One region of the Marinomonas gallaica genome, then DNA from elsewhere that is predicted to be linked to it. Evidence: predicted binding sites of a transcription regulator. Region 1 holds the regulator's gene; the other holds the start of a gene.
What was found. Region 1 encodes sigma-54, which starts transcription at its own class of promoters, with help from an activator protein. Its sites were predicted from a motif close to TGGCACNNNNNTTGCTNT; they were not measured.
Positions count from the first base shown of each region.

Region 2: the regulator sigma-54 is predicted to act here: its motif matches at 1,592-1,609, upstream of glnA (glutamate--ammonia ligase).

Region 1 covers NZ_CP187511.1:2,902,860-2,908,924, reverse strand. Annotated here, with positions in the region: gene ACPUEK_RS13810 (carbon-nitrogen hydrolase family protein) at 1-538, shown strand, start outside; gene yjgA (ribosome biogenesis factor YjgA) at 542-1,072, opposite strand; gene mgtE (magnesium transporter) at 1,085-2,437, opposite strand; gene ACPUEK_RS13795 (HPr family phosphocarrier protein) at 2,443-2,712, opposite strand; gene ACPUEK_RS13790 (PTS sugar transporter subunit IIA) at 2,723-3,172, opposite strand; gene ACPUEK_RS13785 (RNA polymerase factor sigma-54) at 3,184-4,674, opposite strand; gene lptB (LPS export ABC transporter ATP-binding protein) at 4,752-5,477, opposite strand; gene lptA (lipopolysaccharide transport periplasmic protein LptA) at 5,483-5,953, opposite strand; gene lptC (LPS export ABC transporter periplasmic protein LptC) at 5,979-6,065, opposite strand, start outside.
Region 2 covers NZ_CP187511.1:1,166,036-1,172,100, forward strand. Annotated here, with positions in the region: gene glnA (glutamate--ammonia ligase) at 105-1,511, opposite strand; gene thiI (tRNA uracil 4-sulfurtransferase ThiI) at 1,844-3,295, shown strand; gene ACPUEK_RS05470 (methyl-accepting chemotaxis protein) at 3,533-5,119, shown strand; gene typA (translational GTPase TypA) at 5,319-6,065, shown strand, end outside.

The DNA.
Region 1 (6,065 bases):
AGTAAGGCAGTCTTGCTTGCTAATTTCCCATGAGGGTGATTTGGTAGCGCGTTATGATAAAGTGCATTTGTTTGATGTGTTAGTCAATGATAAGGCGGCTGTGTACCAAGAATCGCGTTTTATTGAGCCCGGTGATGTTTCGACTGTGGTCTATGACATGGCGGGCGTTAAATTAGGTTTGAGTATTTGTTACGATCTGCGCTTTCCGGAGCTGTATCGCTGTTTGTTAGAGCAAGATGCGGACTTAGTTGTTGTACCTTCAGCGTTTACCCATAAAACAGGGTCTGCTCATTGGCATACATTGTTACAGGCGCGAGCGATTGAGAATCAGTATTTTATGTTAGGAGTAAATCAAGCTGGTTGGCACAATGAGACTCGGCGTACTTTTGGTAATACGGTAGCCTATTCGCCGTGGGGTGACATGTTGGGGTGCTTAGATGATCAAGAGGTTTCAGTATTGAATGTGGCGCTCGACCTTGATGAGATTGAGAAGGTCAGACGGGCGATGCCTTGTAAAGGGCATCGCCGTATCCGCTAGGATTTAAAGTAAACCTAGCTTTGCATCTTGAGCTTCGCGTAAGAACTTAAACAGCTTTTTACGGCTTGTTGTTGTCTTATTCTGCTCCACTTCTTTTTTGGCCATACGAACCAGAGAGCGCAGTTGTTGAATATCAACATGAGGGTTGGCAACGATATACTGGTCCAGTATTTCTTTACCGCCGTCACCAATTAACGCATCACGCGTTCCTTCCAGTTGATGGAAGCGTTTGTTGTTGGCCGCTGATGTGCTATCAAATAACTCTAGACGTGCAGAAATAGCGTCTGCATCTTCAGTGCGCATCACTTTTCCGATGTATTGTAAGTGGCGACGCTGTGCGCTCCACTGTTTAATTCGGTCTGCTTCCACTAAAGCATCGCGCATAGTATCTGACATCGGTACTTTTTTACGTTGGGCAGGGTTCAGCTTGACCAGTTTAGCGCCCAAGTCTTGTAGAGCTTCCATTTCCCTTTTGACCTGGGTTTTGCTTTTATAGTCTTCTTCGTTTTCGTCGTAATATTCAAAATCAGTCATGGTTAATTCGTTCTATATTAAAAATAATGTCGCCAATCCAAGGAAGGATAAGAAGCCAACAACATCGGTAACGGTGGTTAAGATAACGCTACCAGCAAGGGCTGGGTCGATTCCTAATTTTTTCAGGGCAATCGGTAAAAGAGTGCCCGTCAAGGCGGCAAAGAGTAAATTGATTACAATGGCACCAGCGATGACATAAGCAATTTTAATGTCATCAAACCAAACGACAGTGAGCATCGCAATCACGGTGGCCCATACTATACCATTTATGAGGCCTACAATGACTTCACGGTTCAGCAGCCAGCGGGCGTTAGATGAACCTATTTGGTTAAGTGCAATACCACGAATAACAAGTGTTAAAACTTGTGATCCAGCTATGCCACCCATACTTGCCACAATAGGCATAAGGATAGCGAGTGCTACGACTTTGTCCAATGTATCTTGGAAAAGTCCAATAACGTAAGACGCAATAAACGCCGTAATAAGGTTGATGCCAAGCCATACAGCACGACGCCGAGTCGTTTGCATAATGGGTGCGAAAGTATCTTCGTCATCGTCCAAGCCCGCCATCGATAACATGGAGTGCTCTGCTTCATCACGGATTACATCGACCACGTCATCAATGGTAATACGACCGAGTAGTTTTTTGCTGTTCGGATCGATGACGGGCGCAGAGACCAAGTCCATCTTTTCAAATAGCTCTGCTACTTCGGTTGCCGTTTGGTGTGCAAAAATGACATCACAATCTGTTTCCATGATGTCTCGGACTGTCGTGTCCGTGTCGGCGACCAGTAGTTTGCGCAGTGGCAGAATACCTAGAAAGCGATCCGATCGGCTGACAACAAGGAGGTTATCAGTCATTTCAGGAAGTTCATTGTGGCGTCTTAGGAAGCGGAAAACGATATCAATGGTGATGTTCGGGCGGATGGTGATGGTGTCTGTGTTCATCAGACCGCCAGCTGAATCCTCCGAGTAGCTCATCAAAGACTCCATGCGCGCACGATTCTGTGCGGTCATGGAGGCTAAAACTTCCTTCACTAGTGTTTCAGGTAGCTGTTGAAGGATGTCGGCTAAATCATCGTTATCAAAGTGTTCAGAAACCGCCAGTAGGCGCTCTCTGTCCATGGATTTCATGAACTGAACACTGATTTCTTCAGAAACGTATTGTAAGACGTCGCCTTGGTTGTTGTGGTCAATTAAGTCCCACAACAGTTTACGTTCTCTAGGCGGAGAGGATTCTAAAAGGCGAGCAACATCCTGCGCAGGTAGAGCACCGTTCAGCAAATAGCGAATTTGCATCGTTGCGCCGCTCTCAAGAGAGTCAGCGACAGTTTGTAAGTGTTCAAGCGTAGTCTGATCGCTCATATAGGCTATTCGCCCTCACCAAATCGGTCATTGATTAATGCAATCACGGCTTCCATTGCGGCGTCTTCATCGTCGCCGTTAATTTTGACGTTAATTGTTGTTCCTTTAGCGGCGGCCAGCATCATCATTGCCATGATGCTTTTGCCATCGACATTACGACCTTCTTTTTCGATGGTAATATCGGAATTAAAACGGGTTGTTGTTTCAACTAATTTGCCCGCTGCTCGAGCGTGCAATCCCAGTTTATTAATAATCTCTACAGATTGTTCCAACATGGGGATATCCTTATATCAAAGAGTCAAACGCTGCCAGTAATTCGCTGTTGGTTTGTTTTTCACGTAGAAGTGCTAGCTTATCTTCGGACTGAGCCAGTTCGGCGATCTGCGCTAACGTTGCTAAGTGCTCATCACATTGGTGTGGTGGTACAAGTAGGGCAAAAATCAAATCCACTGGACGTCGATCAATGGCATCAAAATCAATCGGTGTTTCGAGTGACATTAATACGATGGTGGCACGGTTTACTTGCTCTAGGCGACAATGTGGAATGGCGATGCCATTGCCAACGCCCGTACTGCCCAGTTTTTCACGACCTAAAAGTGCGTCGTAGACTTCGTCGGCGTTGCAGTGCATGCGATCGCCAACGGATTCAGCCAATTGTTCTAGCAATCGTTTTTTGCTAGAAATTTGTTGCTTAGCAAATACTAACTCAGGCTTGACTAAGTTTTTAACAGACATTGTTGCGGCCTTTAAATAAGTCGTTTCCGCTCGTTTGACGGCGGAATGTTCATAGCTTCGCGATATTTTGCAACAGTGCGTCGAGCAACTTGTATGCCTTGCTCTGCAAGAATGATTGCCAGTTTATTATCGCTTAATGGTTTTTTTGCAGGTTCTTCTGCCACCAGCTTTTTAATCATTGCACGAATTGCTGTAGATGAGCATTCACCGCCAGAGGCGGTGTTTACATGGCTGGAGAAGAAATACTTTAGCTCAAAAATACCACGCGGAGTATGCATGTATTTTTGTGTGGTGACACGTGAAATTGTTGATTCGTGCATGCCAACTTCCTCTGCGACATCGTGCAGTACCATAGGTTTCATGGCTTCCTCACCCACCTCAAAGAAATCGACTTGTTTGGAAACAATGCAGCTGGCGACTTTTAGCAGTGTTTCGTTACGACTCTGGAGGCTTTTCAGAAACCATTTGGCTTCTTGAAGCGAGTTCTTAATGTAGGAGATGTCTTCACTGGATGCTTTGGTGTTGACCATTGCAGAATAAGTTTCATTGATTTTGACAGGCGGTAGAGCGTCGTTATTAAGCTCCACTTGCCAAATGCCATTGTGTTTTTTCACGCTGACATCAGGGATGACGTAGTCAGTTTCACTGGTGTCGATGGCTGAGCCTGGGCGCGGGTTTAGCTGCTGAATAAGGGTAATGACATCTTTTAATGCTTCTTCTTTCAGCTTAGTTTTGCGGCCCAGTTGCGCATAATCACGATTGCCAAGCAATGCTAAATGCTGGTCAACTATGTTAAAGGTAGAGCGGTACAAAGGATGCTCTTTAAAACCTTCTAATTGTACCAATAGGCACTCGCGTAGATCTTGCGAACAAACACCGACAGGGTCAAATCGTTGCAAGCGATGCTGAACAGCTTCAATTTCATCGAATTCGAGATCTTCTAATTCTTTACTAAGTGACGTGAAGATGTCATCTAAGGTGATTGATAGGTAGCCATCGGTTTGAACACTGTCAATAATGGCATAGGCAATTTCGATGTCTCGATTAGACATATGGGTTAAATTTAATTGCCAAATTAGATGATCTTGGATGTTTTCAGCTAGGGCATTGCGGCTGTCAAAATCTTGCTCGCCGTCATAGGAAGGAACGTCTGCTGCAGCGGCTGAATTTTGATAAGTATCATCCCAGTTGCTATCAATGGATAGCTCATTAGGGATGCTTTCTGTCCATTCGGATTCTACTTGGGGCGTTTCTTCAGAAGCTGCTTCAGTCGTTTCTTTTTGAGAGGTCTCATTGGTACTGGATGAGTCGCCTTGTTTGATTTCTAAGTCAGACTGAAAGTTTTCGTCTTCGTCTAGTTCAAGCAAGGGGTTAGACTCAAGAAATTCGTGAATTTCCTGTTGCAAATCGAGCGTAGACAACTGAAGCAGTTTGATTGCCTGCTGCAGCTGTGGAGTCATGGTTAACTGTTGACCGATTTTAAGTTGCAAAGACTGCTTCATGACGCAACTCTTTTATTATGATGTTTTTGGAATGACTTATGCATAGTACTCCCTTTTTGCCCGAAAAATAAGGGGGCTCATAGTCTGAAGTTGTCGCCCAAGTAGATTTTTTTGACTTGCTCGTTATTGATAACAGACTCGGCATCACCCGATGCAATGATGTGCCCGTTACCCACAATATAGGCTTTGTCGCAGATATCTAAGGTCTCACGAACGTTGTGGTCAGTGATCAAAACACCAATGCCGCTGCTTTGTAAATGTTTGATGATCTCTTTAATATCGCCGACGGAAATGGGGTCTACACCAGCAAAGGGTTCATCAAGCAATACAAACTTCGGGTTCATTGCTAGCGCTCGAGCTATCTCAACGCGTCGACGCTCTCCGCCAGACAGCGCCATTCCTAGGTTCTTGCGAATATGAGTAACGTGAAACTCATCAAGAAGGCTTTCCATTTTCTCAAGTCGTTGTGACTTTGAAAGTTCTTTGCGTGTTTCTAAAATTGCTAAAATGTTGTCTTCAACTGACATTTTGCGAAAAATAGACGCTTCCTGCGGTAAATAGCCAATGCCTTTCTGCGCTCGCGTATGCATTGCATCTTTGGTGACATCTTCACCGTCGATAAAGATTCCACCAAAATCGTTAGCCACCATGCCAACGATCATATAAAAGCAGGTGGTTTTACCTGCGCCGTTAGGGCCCAGTAAACCTACGGCTTCTCCGGAACTTACTTCGAGTGATACGTCTTTTACAACTTGTCTTTTCTTATAGCTTTTTGCTAGATTTTTTGCTTCAAGAATGGCCATGAAAATTAGTCTGCTTGATCAATAAGGGTAGGCTGTAAAGTCATGTTAACGCGACCGCTACCACGGTTTTCGGCTTTAAATGTGCCATCATTCAGAAGATAGTGAATATAGTCTGCTGAAATTTCATCTTCACCACGTTGTAAATAGCCATTATTGTGTATCTCAAGCTGCCCCTTGGTGACATCGTAATCTAAGGTGTCTCCGTTCGCATGCATAGTATTGCCTGTTTGATCCAGCTGCTGAGAGAACTTTGATGGTGAGCCTTTAGCGCTTAACGCTTTAAAATCGCCTGTCGTAGGGTCAGTAATAATCGACAAGTCTTGGGCTTCAATTAATATGCTACCTTGTTTTACGACGACGTTACCACTGTAGTTAGCGGTACCTTTATTTTGATCGAAAAACGCTGAATCGGCTTCAATGCTGATGGGCTGCTGTCTGTCGTTTGGTAAAGCATAGCTCGCACTATACGCTAACATAAGAGCAACGCTTAAAATTGCATGTTTAGTGAGTTGGGGTTTCATATTGTCCTGTTACGCCTCCGCTTAAAATGGCGGTTTCTTTAGCTAAGTCAAAGCTTATTATATCGGA
Region 2 (6,065 bases), 1.7 Mb from region 1:
GCACTTAAATGGTGCGCCACTATTCTGATGTATTTTTGTAGGGCAAAAAAAAGCCCCAACACAGGTCGGGGCTTTTAATATTACTCTAAGAGCTAGAAGCGGTATTAAACGCTGTAGTAAAGGTCAAACTCGATTGGGTGAGTTGTCATGTTTACAAGGGTAACTTCTTCAGACTTAAGAGCGATGTAAGCATCGATCATGTCATCAGAGAAAACGCCGCCTTCAGTTAGGAAAGCACGGTCTTCGTCTAGGCACTTAAGTGCTTCTTCAAGGCTGCTAGCAACTGTTGGGATCAATTTACCTTCTTCTGGTGGAAGATCGTAAAGGTCTTTGTCTGCTGCATCGCCTGGGTGAATCTTGTTCTTAATACCGTCGATACCTGCCATCAACATGGCTGCGAAACATAGGTATGGGTTAGCGGTCGGATCAGCGAAACGTGCTTCGATACGCTTGCCTTTAGGGCTTGAAACGTAAGGAATACGGATAGAAGCGGAACGGTTACGAGCTGAGTAAGCTAGCATAACAGGTGCTTCGAAGCCTGGCACAAGACGCTTGTATGAGTTAGTAGAAGCGTTTGCAAACGCGTTGATAGCGCGAGCGTGCTTGATGATACCGCCGATATAGTAAAGGGCCATATCAGAAAGACCAGCGTACTGATCACCAGCAAATTGGTTTTCGCCGTCTTTCCAGAAAGATTGGTGTACGTGCATACCAGAACCATTGTCACCAACGATTGGCTTAGGCATGAAAGTCGCTGTTTTGCCGTATGCGTGTGCAACGTTGTGTACACAGTACTTCATGACTTGTACTTCGTCAGCTTTCTTAACAAGTGTGTTGAACTTAACACCGATTTCGTTTTGACCAGCCGTCGCTACTTCGTGGTGGTGTACTTCAACTTCTTGACCCATTGCTTCGATCGCGTGACACATTGCAGCACGGATTTCGTGATGAGAATCAACAGGTGGTACTGGGAAGTAACCGCCTTTAACACGTGGACGGTGACCCGTGTTGCCGCCTTCAAAAGACTTGTTCGTTGACCAAGCGGCTTCTTCTGAGTTGATTTCTACACTACAACCTGACATGTCTGCATGCCATTTTACGTCGTCAAAGATGAAGAATTCTGGCTCAGGACCGAAGAATGCAGTATCGCCCATGCCTGTAGACTTAAGAAACTCTTCTGCACGCAGTGCAACAGAGCGAGGGTCACGATCGTAGCCTTGCATTGTTGCTGGCTCGATAATGTTACAACGAAGAATAATGGTTGCATCTTCAGTGAATACGTCAAGAAGTGCTGTCTCATCTTGAGGCATCATGATCATGTCAGATTCGTTGATGCCTTTCCAACCAGCGATAGAAGAACCGTCAAACATTTGACCATTTTCGAAGAATTCTTCATCCACGCTAGCTGCTGGAATAGTCACGTGATGCTCTTTGCCTTTGAAATCTGTAAAGCGTAGGTCAACCCACTTTACGTCATGTTCTGCGATCAAACCAAGAGTGATGTTTGACATGTTTGTTCTCCAATGTTGTTTAATCAAATTTCTTTCGGAATTCAGTTTTGCTTCACGATGAAGCGTATTTTCCAAAATGTAAAGCATATCCTGTGCCAGAATTTCGGGCGCCATTAAAAAAACTTTAATTTCAAGGAGTTAAGCTATTTTTTGGCTTTCTTGCAAAGCGATCTGCACGTTATTGAATCCATTCTTGATTGGTTGTGAACCAATTGGGTGCGCGTTTATGGTGCAGTGAGCGCTTTTGGTGCATTTATTTGGGGTTGGCTTCAGCGCTGTATGCTTTATACTGTGCGCCCTTCAAATTCGACTGTACGAAAAATACACACCCAATGAAATTTATTGTTAAATTCTTTCCAGAAATCACTATCAAGAGCCGCCCAGTACGAAAAGCCTTCGTAAAACAGCTCCGCCATAATATCCGTCTCGTTTTGCGTGATCATGATGATAATGTGACGGTTGCCGGAAACTGGGATTTTATTGAAATTCTCTCAGAACAAGATGACCAGCGTGACGCATTTATTGAGTCATTACGACATATTGCGGGTATTGCGCACTTTCAATACGTCCGAGAGTTCCCGTTTACCGACTTGGACGGCATTGTTGAAGAAGCCATTAAATCTTATGGTGATGAATTAAAAGATGCCGTGTTTGCTGTACGTGTTAAGCGTGTAGGGAATCATGACTTTTCGTCTGTCGATGCTGAGCGGCATATTGGCGGTACGCTAAAAGCGCGCTGCGGTGCATTGGCCGTTCGTTTAAAAGACCCTGACGTGTTGGTACCTATTGATATCCGTGATAATCGCGTATGGATGATTGAGCAGCGTATTGAGGGTCTAGGTGGCTACCCATTGGGTTCACAAGATGCCGTGCTGTCTCTGATCTCTGGTGGTTTTGATTCCACTGTGAGCTCTTATTTGACGATGAGTCGTGGCTTGAAAACGCATTTTTGTTTCTTCAATTTGGGGGGCGATGCCCATGAGATTGGGGTGAAGCAAGTGTCTCATTTTTTATGGGACAAATACGGCTCAAAATTGGGTGTGAAATTCATTACGATTCCGTTTGAAGATGTTGTTGGGGAAATTCTCAATAATGTTGATAATGCCGAGATGGGCGTTATCTTGAAACGTATGATGCTGCGTGCCGCGTCTCGCGTAATGGAGGGGGTGAGTGCAAAAGCCTTGGTAACCGGAGAAAGTGTTGCCCAAGTATCAAGTCAAACCCTAGTCAATTTAAAAGTCATCGACAATGTTACGGATGAACTGGTACTGCGCCCGCTGGTGACGATGAACAAACAGGAAATCATTGATAAAGCGAAAGACATTGGCACAGCGCCGTTTGCGGCCAGTATGCCTGAGTTTTGCGGCGTCATTTCTGTTAAGCCGACGACACGTGCCAAAATGCACCGTGTCGAACGCGAAGAGGCGAAGTTCAATTTCGACGTACTAGACAGTGCCGTCAATAACGCTCGTGTTATGTCGATCCAAGATGTAATGGCCGATGTAGATCAACAGTATCAAGGCGATGTGCCGGTGGTGCGTATGCCGGTTGGTGATGAAGTGATTATTGATATTCGCCATCCAGACGAAGCTGAACGTAACCCAATCAAAGCATCGGGTCGTCAAATGTTAAATGTTCCGTTCTTTACATTGGGAAATAAGTGGCCAACGTTAGATCAAGACACCACGTATCTTCTTTATTGTGGTAAAGGTGTCATGAGTCGAATCCATGCTTCTCACCTTATGTCTAAGGGATACGAGAATGTTGGGGTTTACCTCCCGTAGAACAGTGATTCCTATGATATTTAAAAACGCACCTTTATGGTGCGCTTTTTTGTACGTTAATTTTCATTAAATGTAATCATTGGTTGAATGTATTGCGCATGAAAATGGGTATTTTGTGCGTGACAGATCGGTTAAGTGAATAGATAAAATGTGCTTACTATGATTTTTGTCAAAATGAGGATTCATTAGCGCGATATACTCCTATCCTTATTTTTTACTAAATTAGTAGGGATACAAATGACTTATACGCAACAGGGGCAGGAGCGTATATTGGATAAGAGCTCCAATATACTGTCACTGACAAAACTCGATAGTACGATTACCTACATTAATGAAGAATTCGAACACATCAGCGGGTTCAATTCTCAGGATTTGCTTGACCATCATCATAATATTATTCGCCATCCTGATATGCCCAAAGCGGCATTTGCTGACATGTGGCAACATTTACAGCAAAAGCAATCGTGGATGGGGATTGTTAAAAACCGTTGTAAAGATGGCAGTTATTACTGGGTAGATGCTTACGCGAGTCCTGTTATGGCAGATGGGCGAGTAGTTGAGTATCAATCTGTTCGTCGAGCGCCGGAAGTCGAGGTGAAGCAACGTGCCGAAAAACTGTATTCTAGTCTAAACTCTGTCTCTCATCCCGAGAAAAAATTACCTAGAAAACCTTTCTTGTCGTTTCCTGTTCGTTGCTTGATGATTTTGGTTAGTTACTTTTTACTGTCAAACCTGATCGCTCAAGAATTCGATACGAGCAGTGCTTGGCTGGCTAACACTGCCTTGTTTTTAGTAATGCTAGGTTTATTGTGGCTGGTTTACCAACCGTTAGCGACCGCAATTAAAAAATCCCGCCAAGTGTGTGATTCAGAGCTTGCTGCGTATATATATACAGGACGAACGGATGAAGCGGGTAGTATTCGACTGGCTCTGACGAAGCTGCGCGGAGAAACTGCCGCTGTGGCGGGTCGTATCAGTAGTTTCTCGTTAATGTTGCGCGATAAACAGACTCAAGTATGCGCCAGTGTACAGTCCAGTGAGCGTGCGTTAGATGAATTATCAAAAGATTTTAGCTCGATTGAACGAGCGACTGATGAAATGGTAGCCGCGGTAGAGGAAGTTGCTCAGGCTACGCAAGACGGTACCCGTGTTACGGAAGCTGCATTTGATACCATGTCTGATGGCCAAAAAGCGATTATTACGGCACGTGATGCAATGGATACTGTTCGTATCCATATCAGCCAAGCGAATGATGAGCTTGCTCGTTTGCGCAGTGATAGTGAAGCCATCAGTTCGGTTGTAGAGGTCATTCAAGAAGTAGCTGAACAAACTAATCTTCTTGCACTTAATGCTGCGATTGAAGCTGCACGGGCAGGCGAACAAGGACGTGGCTTTGCTGTGGTTGCAGATGAAGTCCGTAGTTTAGCCACTCGAACGTATAAATCTACCGAAGATATTGTCAGTGCCATCGAGAGAGTGCAGTTAGGCTCAAATGCAGCGTGTGCAAAAATGGAGTCTGCTGTGATGGCCGTGGAGCGAACTCATGAAGAGTCAATTAATGTTGATATCGCAGTAACTAGGGTTCGTGAAGGTTTGGATCAAATTCATCAAAACGCATTGCAAACAGCAGTAGCGATGAATCAGCAAAGTGAAACGGCTATGCAAATTAACCAACGCATTGCGAATGCAGTGACCGTGACGGCCGGAATTGTTGAAAAATGCCGAGACAATTCTGGTGCCTGTGATGAGCTGTTTGTATTATCAGAAAAGATGGAAGGCATAGCCCAACAGTTCTGGCATCAGGTCACGGTACCTAAGAGCTAACGCCAAGAAGCTTACGTGAGGTTTGCGCGATGGACTTTTTTTGTCTTTTTTCGGGAACTTAATAGGAAGTTCATAAAGATAAGGGTACAATTGCGCGAATTTTACTCCGAATGACAACACAAGATTGCTTTTAAGCGTACCGATTCCCGCTTAATCTTGTTATATCTCATTCCCTGTCGCTAAATACAGAGAAATATTAATGTCTATTGATATCAGTAAGTTACGCAACGTTGCAATCATTGCCCACGTTGACCATGGTAAAACAACGCTGGTAGACCAGCTTCTAAGTCAGTCAGGTACACTGGACCGTAAAGAAATGGGTTCAGAGCGTATTATGGACTCGAATGACCAAGAAAAAGAGCGTGGTATTACCATTCTTGCGAAAAACACTTCAATTAAGTGGAATGACTACCGCATCAACATCGTAGACACACCTGGACACGCCGATTTCGGTGGCGAAGTAGAGCGTGTACTATCGATGGTGGACTCTGTACTACTATTGGTTGACGCGGTAGATGGCCCGATGCCACAAACGCGTTTCGTAACGTCTAAAGCCTTTGAACGTGGCCTACGTCCGATCGTTGTAATCAACAAAATCGACCGTCCAGGCGCACGTCCTGACTGGGTAATGGACCAAGTATTTGATCTATTTGACTCTCTTGGTGCGACAGAAGAGCAGCTTGATTTCCCTGTGATCTACGCGTCAGCGATCAACGGTATCGCAGGGCTTGATCCAGAAGCAATGTCAGAAACAATGGAACCGCTGTATCAAATGATCGTCGACAGCGTGCCTGTTCCTGATGTTGATCCAGAAGGTATGTTCCAAATGCAGGTGTCTGCATTGGATTACGATGCCTACGTTGGTGTAATCGGTATCGGCCGTATCACGCGTGGTCTGTTGTCTCCTAATCAGCAAGTGATTGTTAAATCGGCTGACGGCAAAGAG